One region of the Lysinibacillus sp. NPDC096212 genome, then DNA from elsewhere that is predicted to be linked to it. Evidence: riboswitches for the same ligand, from Rfam matches in the RefSeq annotation. Region 1 holds a riboswitch; each other region holds the start of a gene.
The links. Region 1 has a riboswitch for S-adenosylmethionine ahead of ACIQ7T_RS25150 (bifunctional homocysteine S-methyltransferase/methylenetetrahydrofolate reductase). Riboswitches for the same ligand answer to the same signal wherever they lie in the genome.

Region 2: linked by a shared signal. The riboswitch ahead of metA (homoserine O-acetyltransferase MetA) and the one ahead of ACIQ7T_RS25150 (bifunctional homocysteine S-methyltransferase/methylenetetrahydrofolate reductase) in region 1 are both predicted to bind S-adenosylmethionine.
Region 3: linked by a shared signal. The riboswitch ahead of ACIQ7T_RS12810 (MetQ/NlpA family ABC transporter substrate-binding protein) and the one ahead of ACIQ7T_RS25150 (bifunctional homocysteine S-methyltransferase/methylenetetrahydrofolate reductase) in region 1 are both predicted to bind S-adenosylmethionine.

Annotation. Positions count from the first base shown of each region.
Region 1 is NZ_JBIWFQ010000038.1:6,270-12,626, forward strand. Features, by position in the region: gene ACIQ7T_RS25140 (protoglobin domain-containing protein) at 1-214, shown strand, start outside; gene ACIQ7T_RS25145 (protoporphyrinogen oxidase) at 487-1,875, shown strand; SAM riboswitch class I at 2,001-2,099, shown strand; gene ACIQ7T_RS25150 (bifunctional homocysteine S-methyltransferase/methylenetetrahydrofolate reductase) at 2,192-4,039, shown strand; gene metH (methionine synthase) at 4,032-6,357, shown strand, end outside.
Region 2 is NZ_JBIWFQ010000047.1:13,978-20,334, reverse strand. Features, by position in the region: gene ACIQ7T_RS26775 (TrmB family transcriptional regulator) at 1-318, shown strand, start outside; gene ACIQ7T_RS26770 (nucleotide excision repair endonuclease) at 392-763, opposite strand; gene ACIQ7T_RS26765 (YfzA family protein) at 1,321-1,620, shown strand; SAM riboswitch class I at 1,777-1,887, shown strand; gene metA (homoserine O-acetyltransferase MetA) at 2,038-2,973, shown strand; gene ACIQ7T_RS26755 (endospore germination permease) at 3,049-4,791, opposite strand; gene ACIQ7T_RS26750 (GerAB/ArcD/ProY family transporter) at 5,018-6,357, opposite strand, start outside.
Region 3 is NZ_JBIWFQ010000011.1:89,575-95,931, forward strand. Features, by position in the region: gene ACIQ7T_RS12795 (carbon-nitrogen family hydrolase) at 1-215, opposite strand, end outside; gene ACIQ7T_RS12800 (PhzF family phenazine biosynthesis protein) at 298-1,092, opposite strand; gene ACIQ7T_RS12805 (pyridoxal phosphate-dependent aminotransferase) at 1,200-2,369, shown strand; SAM riboswitch class I at 2,557-2,661, shown strand; gene ACIQ7T_RS12810 (MetQ/NlpA family ABC transporter substrate-binding protein) at 2,752-3,585, shown strand; gene ACIQ7T_RS12815 (methionine ABC transporter ATP-binding protein) at 3,691-4,716, shown strand; gene ACIQ7T_RS12820 (methionine ABC transporter permease) at 4,709-5,380, shown strand; gene ACIQ7T_RS12825 (alpha-hydroxy acid oxidase) at 5,394-6,357, shown strand, end outside.

The DNA.
Region 1 (6,357 bases):
AGAAGAGGTAGCGTCTGGTGAGGGAAATATGGTTCAAACGGAAGGGCAATTTACTAACATATTAGAAGCTATGACCGAGGCGAAAGACCAAAATGGTCGGATGGAAAAAGAAGTACAAGCAATAGTAGACGTACTAAGTGAATTAGGTATTGCCTTTAACGAAGTGAAAAACTCAGCTGGAAAACTAGCTAGCTTTGCACAAAATTTAAATTAATGAAGAGAAAAGCAAAAGGCAAAGAAAATTGTTGTTTCCTATTAAGGCGCTACACACTTTAAGGCACAAATAACACTATATTAATTGTTTATATATAATTTCCGTTATGGAGATAAAAGCCTCTAGCGAATATATGCTATTTGAATATAAAAAAATGGAGCTGTCCAATGTGCTGGATAGCTCCATTTTTGCTAAATTTGTAAAGGGTTTAACGTAATTTTTGATAAAAAAAGTTTATACTAAATAAAGAACTAAAAATAGGGGCGGTTAATATGAAAACAGTTGTTGTATTAGGTGGCGGAATTACGGGATTGTGTACGATGCATTATTTACAACGCCAAGTTCAGGAGAAAAACTTAGATGTAAAACTTGTACTTGTTGAAAAAAATACATACCTTGGTGGCAAGCTTCACTCTGCATATGAACAAGGCTTCATCATGGAAACTGGAGCAGATTCTATTGTAGCGCGTCATAAAGGTGTCATGGAGTTAGTAGAGGAACTAAACTTTGAACAAAATCTTGTGTACAACGAAACAGGTATTTCGTATATTTACACAAATAATGAGCTACATGCTATCCCAGCAGACTCAACGTTCGGTATTCCTATGAGCCTACAATCTCTCGAGGAAAGCACGCTTGTATCTGAGGAAGGTAAAAAAGAAGCGTTAAAGGATTTAACAATGCCGAATGAAAGGTTTACAAAAGAAAGCTCGATTGGGGAATTTTTAACGTATTATTTAGGTGAGGAGCTTGTTCAAAACCAAATAGCGCCGGTACTTGCAGGTGTATATTCTGGAGATTTAAATCAACTTTCAATTGCTTCGACTTTACCGTATTTAATCGATTACAAAAACGATTACGGTAGTATTATTAAAGGTTTTGATGCAAACAGGAAACAATTTGTGAAAGCCTCCAACAAAAAATTTATTTCATTTAAAAATGGTTTATCGTCACTAATTGATCGACTTGAAGAAACATTAACGGATGTAGAAATTATAAAAGGGATTGCCACTACTAGTGTTAAAAAGCAGGAGAATCTATACTCTGTTACGTTAGCAAACGGTAAAATGATTGAAGCAAATCATGTTGTATTGGCACTGCCAAATGAAGCGGTACAAAGCTTATTACAGGATGAATCGTTGAACGGCTATTTTAAACAATTTAATACTGCATCCGCCATTACGATTTATTTAGGATTTGATGTTCCCGATAATAGATTGCCAGCAGATGGAACAGGCTATATTGTGTCACATAATTCGGATGTTATTTGTAATGCAGCAACGTGGACAAGCCGCAAGTGGAAACATACCTCTGCAGAAGGGAAATTACTTGTACGACTTTTTTATAAGAGCATTAACCCTGAGTATGAGAGATTGCGTATGATGACAGATGAAGAGTTAGCAGCAGTTGCTCTTGAGGATGTAAGAAAAAGCTTGGGGATTGAGGAAAAACCAACTGTTGTTGACGTGACAAAATGGATCGACCAGATGCCGAAGTACGACTTGGCACATCGTGAAGCGTTGCAAGGTCTCTTACAAGAGCTCGAGAAAAACTATCCAAATTTATCAATAGCGGGATGCTCATATTTTGGAGTAGGCATAGGTGCATGTATTCAAAACGGTAAAAAAATTGGTGAAGAACTTGTAGAAAAACTATCGTAATTGTTTGATATAAATCAAAATATTATAAATTTCGTAAAAATTATCCTTTGTTCAGTGAAATAGTCTTGACTCAATCGTTCGTAAACGATATGATTCTTTTAATTATTTAAAAAATTCATACTAAATTCTTATCAAGAGAAGCAGAGGGACTGGCCCTATGAAGCTTCAGCAACCAACTTAATGTCAGGTGCTAAATCCAGAAGACCGTGTGTCGAAGATGAGAAGGAAAACAATTACGAAATGACGTAAAAGCCTTCTTTTTTTATGAAAGAAGGCTTTTTTTTATTTTAAAGATTAGGGAAGAGAGGTTAGTTTTATGGAATTGCTTGAAAGGTTAAAAACGCAAGTTCTAACAGCAGATGGTGCAATTGGTACAGTTTTATACGGCTACGGCTTGGAGTACTGTCATGAGGAAATGAATGTACAGAGACCTGAATTAATTGAAAAGATTCATAGAGAATATATTGCAGCTGGTGCTGATATTATTCAGACGAATACTTACGGAGCTAATGCCATAAAATTAGCCCGCTATGGGTTAGAATCTCGTGTACAGCAGTTTAATGAAGCTGCTATAACGATTGCAAAACGAGCAGCGGCAGATGGTGGACAATTTGTTTTAGGTACAATTGGAGGAATCCGTGGTATTCGTAAAAGTGACGCAACGTTAGAAGAAATTTTAGCAACCGTTGATGAGCAGGCAACAGTTTTACTGGCAGGAAATCCAGATGGTCTTTTACTTGAAACTTATTATGACTTTGAAGAGCTAACGGCGACTTTAACAATGCTGCGAGCTAAAACGAAATTACCGATTATCGCTCAAGTTTCTATGCACGAACCCGGAATTTTGCAAAATGGAATGAGCTTAAATAACGCCTTATATAAACTTGAAGCGTTAGGTGCAGATATCGTAGGAGTTAACTGTCGCTTAGGCCCTCACCATACTATACAAGCATTTGAAGGAGTAGAGCTTCCTGAGAAGGCATTTATGTCAGCGTATCCGAACGCCTCTCTTCTTGATTTGGAGGATGGGCGTGTCGTTTATGAGTCGGAGGCAGATTATTTTGGTCGAGCAGCTGTAGCGCTTCGTGATCAGGGGGTACGTTTAATTGGTGGCTGTTGTGGAACGACACCAAAGCATATTGCTGCAGTGAAAAAGTACTTAGAGGAGCTATCCCCGGTCGAGGAAAAGTATGCAAAACCAGAAAAAGTAGAGGTTGTCCGTGAGGCAGAGCCAGCAAATTATGAGCCATTACATGAAAAAGTAAAACGTGAACGCTCGGTTATTGTGGAGTTAGATACGCCAAGACATTTAGAAATTGAAGGCTTTATTGAAGGTGCAAAAAAAATATATGAGGCGGGCGCAGATGTAGTCATGATGGCCGATAACTCTCTTGCTTCTCCAAGGATTAGTAATGTCGCAATGGGTGCCTTACTGAAAGAAACACACGGGGTACGCCCGTTAACCCATATAACATGCCGAGATCGTAATTTAATTGGTCTTCAATCACATTTAATGGGATTAAATGCACTAGGGATTCATGATATTTTAGCAGTTACTGGAGATCCGACAAAGGTAGGCGATTTCCCAGGAGCAACTAGCGTTTATGACGTATCTTCAATGGAGCTGATCCAATTAATAAAACAATTAAATGAAGGTGTATCGTTCTCAGGGAAACCGCTTCGTAAAAAGGCAAATTTCTCTGTAGCGGCTGCATTTAATCCTAATGTACGTGTACTAGATCGCGCTGTCTCTCGATTAGAAAAGAAAATTGAACATGGGGCAGATTATTTTATTTCACAGCCTGTTTATACAAAGGAAAAAATCGTGGGAATTTACGAGGCGACAAAGCATTTAGAAACACCAATTTATATAGGCATTATGCCAGTAACGAGCTATAAAAGTGCGGAGTTCTTACATCATGAAGTGCCAGGCATCAAACTATCTGATGATGCATTAGCACGTATGAGGGCTTGTGGCGATGATAAGGAACGCGCAACACTAGAAGGAATTGCAATTGCTAAAGAATTAGTAGAAGTAGCAGCGGAATATTTCAATGGTATTTACCTCATCACACCATTTTTACGCTATGATATGACGCTAGAATTAATGAAATTTATTGAGCAATTGGATGAACAGAAAAAAGGGGTAAGTATAAATGGCTAAGCACATGATTGAAGAGCAACTAGAGAAACGAATATTAATTCTTGATGGCGCAATGGGAACAATGCTACAAAATGAAAATTTATCAGCAGAGGATTTTGGCGGCGAGGAATATGATGGCTGTAATGAAAATCTCGTGCTAACTAGACCAGATGTGCTTGAAAAAATTCATGGAAAATATTTAGAGGCTGGAGCAGATATTATTTGTACAAATACATTTGGAAGTACTCCACTTGTATTAAATGAATATGATCTTGGTGCGAAAGCGGAAGAGATTAATAAACGCGCTGTAGAAATTGCACGCAAAGTAGTGGATGAGTTTTCAACATCCGACTGGCCACGTTTTGTAGCGGGGGCTATGGGACCAACTACAAAAACCTTATCGGTTACAGGTGGTATTACATTTGATGAGTTAGAGGAAAACTTCTATGTTCAGGCAAAGGCATTAATCGAAGCCGGGGCGGACGTTCTGTTGCTAGAAACTAGTCAGGATATGCTAAATGTTAAGGCAGGAACATTGGGGGTATCTCGTGCCTTTGAAGCAACGGGAAAAGAGCTACCTGTGATGATATCGGGAACAATTGAACCGATGGGAACGACACTGGCTGGTCAAACAATTGATGCTTTTTACATTTCCATCGAGCATATTAAACCATTATCAGTTGGTTTAAACTGTGCGACTGGACCAGAGTTTATGACTGATCATATTCGTTCATTAGCAGAGCTTTCAACAGGCTATATTAGCTGTTACCCGAATGCGGGCTTACCAGATGAGGAAGGCTGCTATCATGAGTCACCTGATTCATTGTCACAAAAGCTAAAAGGCTTTGCAGAAAAGGGCTGGCTAAATATTGTCGGAGGTTGCTGCGGTACAACGCCAGCACATATTGCGGCTATCCGAGAGGTGCTAAAGGACGAAAAGCCTCGCCAATTACCAGATGCAACCCATGGTCATGTAGTATCAGGGATAGAGCCATTGGTGTATGACGACTCTATGCGTCCATTATTTATTGGAGAACGGACAAATGTCATCGGCTCTCGTAAGTTTAAAAATTTAATTATTGATGGGAAGTTTGAGGAAGCGGCAGAAATCGCGCGTGCTCAGGTGAAAAATGGAGCACATGTTATCGATATTTGTTTAGCAAATCCTGACCGCGATGAACTAGCGGATATTCGTGGCTTTATGCAGGAGGTTGTAAAAAAAGTAAAAGTACCTCTTGTGATTGACTCGACAGATGAAAAAGTAATTGAGGAAGCACTTAAGTTTTCTCAAGGGAAAGCTATCATTAATTCTATTAACTTAGAGGATGGTGAGGAGCGTTTTGACGCAGTTTTACCGCTAGTGAAAAAATATGGGGCCTCTTTAGTAGTGGGGACAATTGATGAGCAAGGCATGGCGGTTGATCGACATCGCAAGCTAGAGATTGCTGAACGTTCCTATAAATTGTTAACAGAAAAATGGGGTATTGCTCCTGAAGATATTATTTTTGACCCATTAATGTTCCCAGTAGGTACAGGAGATGAGCAGTATATTGGCTCGGCGCTTGAAACAGTAGAAGGAATTCGCCTTATTAAGGAGAAAATGCCACGTACATTAACGGTGCTTGGTGTAAGTAATATTTCATTCGGATTACCACCAGTAGGTCGTGAAGTATTGAATGCCGTGTATTTATATCACTGTACACAGGCTGGTTTAGATTATGCAATTGTGAATACGGAGAAGCTAGAACGTTATGCATCTATTCCTGAGGCAGAGATTAAGCTAGCAAATGATTTACTCTTTCATACAAATGATGAGACATTAGCCGTCTTCACGGATTTCTATCGCGATAAAAAGAAGGAAAAAACAGAGGAAGATATCCCTAAAACAGTAGAAGGTCGCTTAGCTTACTATATTTTAGAAGGTACAAAGGAAGGGCTTATTGAGGATTTAGAGGCTGCTCGTGAAATTTTCGAAACGCCGCTTGCTATTATTAATGGACCTTTAATGGATGGAATGGCAGAGGTTGGCCGCTTATTTAACGATAATCAGCTCATCGTAGCAGAGGTATTACAATCAGCAGGGGTTATGAAAGCAGCAGTAGCACATTTAGAGCAATTTATGGAGAAAGATGAAGAGAGTGCTGGCAAGGGGAAGATGGTTCTTGCAACTGTAAAAGGCGATGTGCATGATATTGGGAAAAACCTTGTCGATATTATTTTAAGTAATAATGGCTTTAAGGTCATTGATCTGGGTATCAAAGTAACACCTTCCCAATTAATAGAAGCGATTCGCAAGGAGAAGCCAGATTTCATCGGGCTTTCAGGCTTACTTGTAAAAT
Region 2 (6,357 bases), on a different contig from region 1:
AAACATATCCCTGTTCATGGAATTACCTTGTATGTGGAGGACCATTTAGCTTCTATTGACCAACACCGTATCACTCGCTATACGAGGAATGCGTCTACACCTCATTGGTTTATTTTATCGGTAGATGGCAAGCAAATGATTTATGGTCACTCTCCGTCAAATCAGGAAACGGCTTTTATTACCAATGATCCTGTTCATATATATTTATTAGAGGATTATATATGGCATGACGTGCTTATTAATCGCCTTTTAAAGCGCGATGATACGGAGCTTGAGGAATGGATTACTAAAGAACGTAAAGCATTTTTCTTAGAATGAAAGTATTGAAAAAGAATCTGCAAGCCGTCATGTACATTACAGAAGGCGAGCAGATTCTTTTTTTCGTTAAATATTAATAAAATACTTTATCAACATTGTATTTAGCGCGGAATGAATTGATCGCGTATGTTTCGTAAATTTCACGTTCCATTGGATCTTCCACTTCATACACTTCAATTTTGAAAATTTCATTACGGTGATTTTTCATCGGTGACACATTGTCCTCGAAATGCTTTTTAATACGTTGACGAATTTTACGTGCTTTACCGACAAATAATAGTTCGTTCTCTTCATTGTAGAATAAGAAAATACCACCGTTTTCACGTGTGATTTTATGGAAATCAATAAAACCATGGTACGGTGTGATTGGTACATCACCTGGCTTTAAATCTTGTTCGCGTTGGCGAATTACTAAATCTGGTTTTGGAAATTCAATTTTAATCAAAGTATTCACGTTCCTCTCTGTTACTAAAGGTATATGTTAACATAAGTACAGCATGTTTACCATCAAATAATGAATGTAAACATTCAAGATTAGTGTTAAACAAATTACATAATGACATGCATGGTTAATAACAAAATATTCTATGTACTATTGATATTCTTAATTGTTCATGTTACAATTCTTTTTAATTAAATAATCTCATCATGAGAAATTGAGGGATTGTTTTAGAAACCCAGTCGTACCAAGGGTTTGAAGTACATGATAAGATGTTGGGTAGATTAAAGTTTATTTGTTATTAATAATACACTTCTTATTGTCTATTAATTTAGATGAGGAGAGGTGTATTTTTTTATGCTGTTAAAGTTTGCTTATGATGATTTTATTGCAGACAGAAAATTCAACAATACGACTCAAGCAAGTATCAATAGTTACAAATACATGATTAAGCCGTTCATCGACAAATATAATTGATAGGATTATCTAAAAAAGAGAATATATGTTTAATTTTGAAATTTATTCCTGAATTTTACGTATAACAATTAGAGGGGGGATATAACTTGGCTAATAAACAAAAAAATCCAATTCCATTTTTGAAAAAAACTTGGGTGTCTTCTATTGGTGTATTTTTATTGTCACAGATAATCTTTATTACGTGTGAAGCAACAGGATGGATACCTAATTATAGAGATATTGGCGGAACGTTTATTGGAAGAATTACGGAATCTTCAATTTTCAAAGAGTGGTTTACTTTTTATGAAACACCAAATTTCAATTTACTTACTATCTTTTTTGGCATCTTTCTTGTGTTTGGAATAATAGAGGCGATAAAAAGTGTTTTTTCACCAAGGTCTACATAAGTAAAGACTATAGCAAAAGTATCACTAGGGTGTAAAGATAAATAACTAAACTATAATTTCCCTAAAAACATAATGACATGCATGATTAATAACAAAATATTCTATGTATTATTGATATTCTTAATTGTTCATGTTACAATTCTTTTTAATTAAATAATCTTATCATGAGAAGTTGAGGGATTTGGCCCGATGACGCTTCAGCAACCTCTAACGAAAGTTAGAAAGGTGCTAATTCCAGCAAAGGATTTGTCCTTTGAGAGATAAGAGTGAACGTGGAAAAATCCTTCTCATTCTATCTCAAATGGAATGAGGAGGATTTTTTAATTTCATCGAAAAAGAAGACTTAATGAGTTTTGAACAGGGCCTGTGCATGGAGACTAAGGCCCAATTGATTTTAACTAGAGAGGGGAATGCAAGATGCCAATTAATATTCCGAAAAACTTACCAGCTGGAGAACATTTACGTGAGGAAAAAATCTTCGTAATGGAAGAGGACAGAGCGAAAACTCAACAAATTCGTCCATTAAATATCTTAATTTTTAATTTAATGCCGGAAAAAGAAAAAACAGAGCTGCAGTTACTACGTTTATTAGGTAATACACCGTTACAGGTGAATATTACATTTTTAAATACTGCTACACATGAATCGAAAAATGTTAGTAAATCACATTTGCAATTATTTTACACGACTTTCAATCAAATTCGTCATCGTCGCTATGATGGCATGATTATTACGGGTGCACCAGTAGAGAAAATGGAATTTGAAGAAGTGAACTACTGGCAGGAAATTTCTGAAATTATGGATTGGTCCAAGACAAACGTAACATCGGTTTTACATATATGTTGGGGTGCACAGGCAGCGTTATACCATCATTACGGTATTGGTAAAATTGGGCTGCCTGCTAAATGCTCAGGTGTATATTCGCATGTTATTACGGATTTAACAGTGGATTTAGTACGTGGCTTTAGTGATTCATTTACTGCACCACATTCACGTTATACATCTGTATCAATTGATGAAGTACTTAGCCATCCCAATTTACGATTACTATCTTATTCTGAAGATGCTGGTGTTTTCATTGTGCAATCTAAGGATAATAAAAACATTATGATTACTGGCCATCTTGAATATGATGCGACAACCTTAGCGGATGAATATAGTCGTGATGTTGCGAAAGGATTAGATATTGAGGTACCCGTGAATTACTTCCCAAATGATGATCCAGGAAATGAACCGATTAATACGTGGCGTGCCCATACACATTTATTATTCTCGAATTGGTTGAACTACTATGTTTACCAAGAAACACCATACGAATGGGATTTTGTCGATCAGATTGAATATCATATTTAAAACCGCTCAATTACAATAAAGAAAAATGATGACTTTGATATTTCAGGGTCATCATTTTTTCACGCCATTATGCTGTTAATTTTCTGATGAATTTTTATTTCTATCACTGCTTGGAGTATTGCCGGTATCGCTATCATTCTGTGTAGTATTGTTGCTACTATCACTCTGCGAAGGATTTTCGCTGTTACTTGCACTTTGAGTAGAATTATCGTTATTATTACTACATTCATTTTGAGTAGTATTACCGGCATTGCTACTACTATCACTTTGAGTAGAATTATCGTTATTACTACTACTTTCATTTTGAGTAGTATTTCCGGCATTATTGCTACTTTCACTTTGTGTAGCATTTCCACCATTACTGCTACTTCCACTTTGAGAAGAATTCCCGCCATTGTTGCTACTATTACCCTGAGTAGAGTTTTCGTCATTACTATTACTTTCACTCTGTAAAGAGTTTCCGCCATTGTTGCTACTATCATTTTGAGTAGAATTACCGTTATTACTACTACTTTCACCTTGAGTAGCATTTCCGCCATTACTGCTACTATCACTCTGAGTAGAATTACCGTTATTACTACTACTTTCACCTTGAGTAGCATTTCCAGCATTGCTACTGCTATCACTCTGTGAAGAATTATCGTTATTAGTATTACCTGCACCTTGAGTAGCATTACCGTTATTACTACCATTTTCATTCTGTGTACTACAATTACTTTTTGTATTATTACCGTTGATTTTGCGAATCTTCGCGACAAGTAGTAAAACTAATGGTAATAAGATAGCGAAAATAAAGGAAAAAATAGGCCAGGTTTCTTTATTGTAAATTTCTGAATGAATGATACTAGGATGAACAATTTGTGAAAGTCCAAGGATAATCATTCCGAATGGAAAAATGAGCGGTCGATGATTGTTAATTTTACATATTTGTGCGATGCCGATGACCCCAGCGTAAAAAAACATAAAAGTTTTAATATAAATTGATATTATCCACATTGCTGCCATAATAACTTCAATACGCTGCAAAAAATTCCCGATTGAAATTCTTTGGGCTAATGAATAGCTAGGAAATGTCCTAGAAGCAGTATTTGTTGGACCTAGGACAAGGATAGCCAGTGTGATGATAGCAATTAAGACAATCCCTCCAAGAATTGTGCCAATGTAAAAACCTTTTTGGGCTGATTCATGGACGTTAACAGAAGAAGGAAAAATCATTAACAATATGACAAGTGGCAATGAAAAAATACTCATTAATCGAATAATACTAAAGAATAATGATTTTGCTGGTACTTCCATTATTGGCTGTAGATTTTCCATATGGACGGATGGTGAAATACAAACTACAAAAAAAATAAAAATTAAAATAAACATTGCGAATAGTATTTCTGCAGAACGGGCAAAAACTTCAATTCCTAGAAATGCTGCATAAATAATGATAATACTGAACAGAAAAGCAAAGGCCATCATAGGTGTTTCTGGCATAATTTCTGTTTTCATGAAAATGCCAATGAAATATAATAATTCACCAGCAGAAAGAAAGGATAGAATAATAAAGCCAATCGAAGTTATTTTTCCGAAAAAACGACCTAATATCTTTTCATTAGCCTCTACAAATGTAAGGGTAGGTGTCCGTTTTCCTACAGTAACGAAAAGCTTTATTAAGAGTAAACTTAGAACGACACTAATAATCGCTGCAATCCAGGCATCTTGTTTCGCTTCACTTGTTACACTAGCAGGGCTAATTAAAATAGCTGTCCCAATTGAAGAGAGAAGGGTAATGATCATAAATTGTCTTGAGCTAATTATTTCTTTTTCCATATGAACGCTACCCCTTTTCTCTTAACATAAAGTTCCTTATTATTTTATCAAGGAGACAATTAAATCTTTAATTGGTGAAATGGGCTTGGAATTTTGATCCTTAATGGACCTCAATATTTAATGCAGCGACGATCAATAAAAAAATCGAAAAAATAACAATTGTTTTTGTTTCTTTATTTTTAAAAATTTTGGAATCATTCGTTTGATTCCTTTTTTTGCTATGCTGTTAACTTTCTGGAGAATCTTTATTTTTATCACTGTTTGGAGTATTCCCGGTATCGCTATCATTCTGTGTAGTATTGCTTGAAGCGTTATCACTTTTGCTCGGTGAAGGATTTTCACTATTGCTGCTACTATCTCTTTGAGTAGAATTAACGTTATTACTGCTACTTTCATTTTGAGTACAATTAACGTTATTACTACTACTTTCACCTTGTGTAGCATTTTCGCCATTGCTAGTACTATTACTCTGTGAAGAAGTATCGTTATTATTGCTACCTGCACCTTGTGTATCATTTCCGCCATTGCTAGTACTATTATTCTGTGAAGAAGTATCGTTATTACTACTACTTTCACCTTGTGTAGCATTTTCGCCATTGCTAGTACTATTACTCTGTGAAGAAGTATCGTTATTATTACTACTTTCACCTTGTGTATCATTTCCGCCATTGCTAGTACTATTACTCTGTGAAGAAGTATCGTTATTATTGCTACTTGCACCTTGTGTAGCATTTCCGTTATTACTACCACTTTCATTCTGTGTACTACAATTACTTTTCGTATTATTTCCTTGATTACCGTTAATTTTGCGAATCTTCGCGACAATTAATAAAACTAATGGTAAAAAAACCATGAAAACGAAGGAAAATATAGGCCATGTGTCTCTATTGTAAATATCTGAATGAATGATATTAGGATGAACAATTTGTGAAAGTCCAAGGATAATCATTCCGAATGGAAAAATGAGCGGTCGATGATTGTTAATTTTACATATTTGTGCGATGCCGACGACCGCAGCGTAAAAGTACATAAAAGTTCTAATATAAATTGAAATAATCCACATGGTTGCCATAATAACTTCAATACGCTGCAAAAAATTCCCGATTGAAATTCTTTGAGCTAATGAATAGCTTGGAAATGTCCTAGCTGCTGTATTTGCCGGACCTAGGACAAGGATAGACAGTGTAATGATAGTAACTAAGACAATCCCTCCAATAATTGAACCAATGTAAAAGCCTTTTTGTGCAGATTTTTGGACGTTAACTGCAGAAGGGAAAATCATTAATAATATGACAAGTGGGAATGAAAAAAGACTTATAAATCGAATCATACTAAAGAATATTGATTTTTTTGGCGTTTCCAATATTGGCTGTAAATTTTCAATCTTGATGGATGGTGAAATACAAATTACAAAGAAAATAAAAATTAAAATAAATACAGGAAATAGTATTTCTGCAGAACGGGCAAAAACTTCAATTCCGAGAAATGCAGCATAAATAATGATAATACTGAACAGAAATGCAAAGGCCATCGTAGGTGTTTCTGGCATGATTTCCGTTTTCATGA
Region 3 (6,357 bases), on a different contig from region 1:
TTCGCTAGGTTTGATAAAAATGCTTTCGAACGCTCTCCATCCACATCTGCAAGCTCTGATAATTTTTCAAGAGCATAGCCTGAATTCCACATTTCTGGTAGTACAATAATTTCTGCACCTTGTTTTGCCGCTTCACGAATTTTGTCCTCAGCGCGAGCAAAATTTTCTTCTACTTTGCCAAAACCTACATTTAATTGGATACAACCAATCTTCATTACTATTCCTCCTCTAGACAGTACTGTTCTGTATTTATACTACAATAAATCAACCTTACTTCCATGGTTTAAGCTCAAATATTTAGATTAATATTTCACCACTCAATACTTGAACAGCCGAACCCGCAATTGCCACATCTTTTATTTTTGGTGTAACGTACAATAATCCACCACGTTTTGAAAGCTGTTTGCTAACGATACTTTCTTTTGATAATTTTTCACACCAGTAAGGTCCTAGCGCACCATGAGTGGAACCATTTACATGATCCTCATCAATGCCTTGTGCTGGAGAAAAGAATCTTGAGACTATATCAATTCCCTCATCTTTAGAACGACTTGTAATACAAACACCACGTACCGGGAACTGTTTCATCGCATGAAAATCAGCTTTGAAATCTGCAATATACTCTTCGTGACTTAGCTCCACTATATAATCCAATTCTGTTTTCCCTACATATGTTGGTTTCACACCAAGCCATTCCTCAAGCTCCAAAGGACATTCAATCTCTTCTAACTGGTACTTCTTAATTGTTATTTCAACTAGTTCATTCAACCAATTTGCTTGCAAAGGACCGCTTACAGTCTGGAATGTAATCGAAGAATTGACGGGTACAATTCCTTGTTTCCAAAGTAAAAAAGCGCTAGCGATTGTTCCATGTCCACAAATTGGTATTTCCTTTGCTGGCGTAAACCATCTAAGAAAAAAATCATGATCCTTCTTTTGGACAAAAGCTGTTGTTGGTACGGGAATCTCCTGAGCAATTTTCTGCATGGTCGACTCAGGTATTGGTGAATCAAGTAAACAGACTGCTGCGGGATTTCCCTTGTAAAGCTCTGTAGTAAAAGCATTGACGATAAAATACGAGACTTTGTTCAATTTTCCTCACCTCATAAACTATTGGGCTCTAGACAATTACTAAAAAAAGTAATATTATGTGCATCATATCTTTAATAATTATTATATTCTGAAAAAGGTGGACATGCATGGAATTCTCAAAAAAACTACAGCTACTTCCAACTCAATTTTTTGCAGCACTTGTGCAAAAAGTAAACGCTGCTCTTGCTGAAGGGCGTGATGTTATTAATCTTGGTCAAGGTAATCCAGATCAACCCACTCCTCCACATATTATTAAAGCATTGCAGGAGGCGGCAGAAAATCCTCAAAATCATAAATACTCTCCATTTCGTGGCATAGCAGAATTACGCCAAGCAGCTGCAAGTTTCTACAAACGCGAATACAATGTTGACATTGATCCTGACACAGAAGTAGCTATTCTTGGTGGTACGAAAATTGGTCTTGTTGAGTTACCGTTAGCCGTTTTAAACCCCGGTGATACTATGCTATTACCCGATCCTGGATATCCAGATTACTTATCAGGTGTCGTATTAGGTGATGTTAATTTTGAAGTTATGCCTCTTTTTGCAGAAAATCATTTTCTGCCTGATTATAATGCTTTATCCGATGCAGTAAAAGAAAAGGCGAAGATGCTTTACTTGAATTACCCGAATAACCCAACTGGCGGTACTGCAACACTTGAATTTTTCGAGGAAACAGTACGCTTTGCAAAAGAGCACAATATTATCGTAGCACATGATTTTGCCTACGGGGCGATTGGATTTGACGGCAATAAACCTATCAGCTTCCTGCAAGCTGACGGTGCAAAAGATGTCGGTATCGAAATGTATACATTATCCAAAACGTATAATATGGCAGGCTGGCGCATTGGTTTTGCAGTTGGTAACCCTGATATTGTTGCAGCCATTAACCTTATTCAAGATCATCTATTTTGTAGTCAATTCCCTGCCGTGCAACAAGCCGCGGCAGTTGCACTTACTGCTTCCCAGAGTTGCGTGGATAAGCTAAGTGCGACTTATGAGCGTCGACGAAACGTACTGATCGAAGAAGCTCAGCGAATTGGTTGGCAAGTAACAGCACCGAGAGGCTCTTTCTTTGCATGGCTCCCTGTTCCATTAGGTTTTACGAGTGAACAATTTGCCGATTTATTGCTCGACAAAGCTGATATCGCAGTAGCTGCAGGCAATGGCTTCGGTCAATATGGTGAAGGCTATGTGCGGGTTGGCTTACTTGTTAGCGAAGACCGCTTACGTGAAGCGATCAGTAGAATTGAAAAATTAAACTTATTTAACTCATGAAGTAGACTCTACCCGAAAAACTGTTCCATTAGCTCAAACTTGCTATGGGAACAGTTTTGTCTCTTTCTTGCGGATTCTTTCGCAACTAAATATTATAACAAAATAAAAAATTTTAAAAATTCAATTGACTTACTATATCCTATAATTTATATTAGTTCTATCGGATTTACAAAAAAATATTATAAATCTCTTATCAAGAGTAGCTGAGGGACTGGCCCTATGAAGCTCGGCAACCTCCTTTTTTAAGGAAGGTGCTAAATCCTGCAAACGATCATCGTTTGAAAGATAAGAGAGGACACTTTTTTATGAGCCTCTCTTAATTTTTTTAAGAGAGTTTTTTTTATTTTCAAAAACCGATAAAAAAACTTTGGAGGTATGTTTCATGAAAAAGAAAAATAAAATTTTATTAGGTTTAGCAAGTCTCACATTAGTAGCAGCATTAGTAGGCTGTGGTACTAAAGAAAATAGTAAGGATAGTCAAAGTAAGGCTATTAATGAAAATAAGATTGTAGTAGGTGTAACTTCTGGTCCACACGAACAAATTGCTGAGGTTGTAGCAAAAGTTGCCAAAGAAAATGGCTTAGAGGTAGAAGTAAAATCTTTCTCTGATTATGTTTTACCAAATACATCGTTAGCAGAGGGCGATCTTGATGTAAACAGTTATCAACACAAGCCATTCCTCGAGACATTTAACAAAGATCACAATACAGATTTAGTGCCAGTTGGAAAAACAATTTTAAATCCTCTAGGCATATACTCTGAGAAATATAAATCATTTGATGACGTTCCTGATGGTGCAACGTTCGGATTACCAAATGATCCAACAAACGGGGCTCGTGCTCTATTTGTCCTTCAAGAGGCGGGCTATATTAAATTAAAAGACGGTGCAGACTTAACAGCATCTATTCGCGATGTGGAAGAAAACAAAAAGAATTTGAAATTCATTGAATTAGAGGCTGCACAAATTCCAAAACAGCTTAGTGAAGTAGATGTAGCAGCTATTAATACAAACTTCGCTCTTGATGCTGGCATTAATCCTAAAAAAGACTCCATTCTTTTAGAATCTACGGACTCTCCATATGTGAATTACATTGTAGTACGTGCCGAAAACAAAGATGACCCAACGATCAAAAAATTTGTTGAAGCTTATCAATCTGATGAGGTACGCAATTTTATTGAAAAAGAATTCCAAGGCTCTGTAATTCCAAGCTGGTAAGTGACGATTAAGGACCATTCATAAAATCAAGAATCTGCGGGACTCCTACAGGAAAGCTAGCAGATTCTTGATTTATAGAAGGACTAAGAAAGGAGATATCACCGTATGATTCAACTAGAAAATATAACAAAAGAATTTAAAACTAAAAATGGTATCGTCAAAGCAGTAGATGGTATTAACTTGCATGTCAAAAAAGGTGAAATTCATGGGGTTATTGGCTACAGTGGTGCAGGAAAAAGTACTCTTATTCGCTGTGTCAATTTATTAGAACGTCCAACAACAGGAAAGGTATTAATCGATCATGTAGATATTACTTCCCTTTCTCTAAACGACCTTCGCAAAACTCGTCAAAAAATCGGGATGATATTCCAGCATTTTAACCTTTTAAAAACAGCGACTGTTTACAACAATATCTCGGTACCATTAAAGCTTCTAGGCTATAACGACTCCGAAGTGAAAAAACGCGTTGCAAAATATGCAGAAATTGTTGGCCTAACAGAGAAATTAGATAGCTATCCTAGCCAGCTTTCAGGTGGTCAAAAGCAACGTGTCGCTATTGCACGTGCCCTTGCCCAAGAGCCTGAGATTTTGCTCAGTGATGAAGCGACAAGTGCACTCGACCCCGAAACAACTGACGCCATTCTTGAGCTTCTCTTGAAAATTAATCGCGAGCTAGGCATCACTATTTTACTCATTACACATGAAATGAATGTTATTCAAAAAATTTGCGACGATGTATCTGTTCTTGAATCAGGGGCGGTTGTGGAATACGGCTCTGCTATAGACCTATTTTCAAAGCCTCAGCATCCAACGACACGAAAGTTTTTAAATACCATTTCTCAACGTAATTTATCCCCTTCCCTTATCGAGCAATTAAATGTTTCAGGAAGTGTTATTCGTTTAACATTCCTTGGTGAAAGTACAGGGAAACCATTACTAGCAGAAGTGAGTAAAGTTTATGATGTTCAACCGAATATTTTAACCGCCAATATCATTGAATTAAAAAACGGCATTGTCGGTAATATTGTCGTGCATCTACACGGTGAAGCACATATCGTAGAAAAAGCACTTAAGTATTTTACAGAAAACGGAGTAAGCGTTGAGGAATTAGGAGGCGAATTAAATGAATAGCATTCAAAGCTTCTTTGCAGATTGGTCAGATGTTATTGGGAAATCCATTATCGAAACCTTCCAAATGGTCGGGATTTCATTATTTTTCTCTATTTTAATAGGGATCCCATTAGGGCTTTTAATTGTTTTAACTCGCCCAGGACAATCGTTTGAAAATAAATTTCTCTATCAATTTTTCAATTTATTTATTAATATTATCCGCTCTGTACCGTTCATTATTTTACTATTCTTCATTTTACCGTTTACGAAGCTAATCGTCGGCACAACTATTGGTGTAAAAGGTGTTATTGTACCGCTTGTTGTTTATACAACGCCTTATATTGCGCGACTTATGGAAACGGCACTTTTAGAAGTTGATCCAGGTGTGGTGGAAGCTTATACAGCAATGGGTATTAAACGTCGTCATATTATTTGGAATGTCTTATTACGAGAGGCGCGCCCATCCATTATTTTAGGTTTAACGATTGCCACAATCGGTCTTATAGGAGCAACAGCAATGGCAGGAATGGTTGGTGCTGGTGGTCTAGGTGATCTCGCATACCGTTACGGTCATTTACGCTATGAGGTCGATGTAATGTATGCGACAGTGTTTATCTTAATCATTCTTGTTCAGATTATTCAATCAATAGGTAACCGCTTTGCTGCGAAGTTAAAAAAAGATTAGTAGGAGGATTATGATGACAAAGACAACACATAGCGATCTACTATTAAAAAATATTAATGCACAAGCCCCCTTTCCTATTTGCTTTGCAGATTTAGAAAAGGCAGTTGCAGAAAAAATGGAAGCTGGTCCGTTTGGTTACATCCGTTCAGGCGCTGGCGGTGAGCAAACATTAAGGAATAACCGTACAGCCTTTGAAAAATACTCTATTATTCCACGCTTTTTACAGGATGTTTCAAGTATTGATACATCAATTGAACTGTTCGGAAAAGTACACCCAACTCCGTTCTTATTTGCTCCTGTTGGCATGAACAGAATGGCGCATGACGAAGGAGAGCTAGCCGTAGCACGTGCAGCTGATCAATTAAAAATCCCTTATATTCAAAGCACAGTTTCAAGCTACGCACTCGAGGATGTGGCACAAACAGCTCCCACTGCTATTAAATGGTTTCAATTATATTGGTCAACAAATGAGGAAATTGCCTATAGTATGGCCGCTCGAGCCGAGGCTGCCGGTTTTGAGGCTATCGTTTTAACTGTAGATACAGTCATGCTTGGCTGGCGTGAAGAAGATGTTCGCAATCAATTTTCACCATTAAAGCTTGGGTATGCACGAGGAAACTATATGAATGACCCTATTTTTACTGCTTCCTTACCAGATGATTCATTTGAGTCATATGTACAAGGCGTGTTGCAAAATATATTCCATCCAACATTAAATTGGGACAATGTACGTGAATTAAAGCGCCGTTCGAATCTCCCTATTTTGTTAAAGGGAATCTTACATCCTGAAGACGCAAAACTAGCTATAGAAAACGGCATTGACGGAATTATCGTATCCAACCATGGTGGCCGCCAATTGGATGGCGTAATTGGTTCACTTGATGCACTTCCTGGCATTGTGAAAGCTGTAAATGGGCAAATTCCTGTTATTTTAGATAGCGGTGTATATCGTGGTATGGATGCTCTTAAAGCACTCG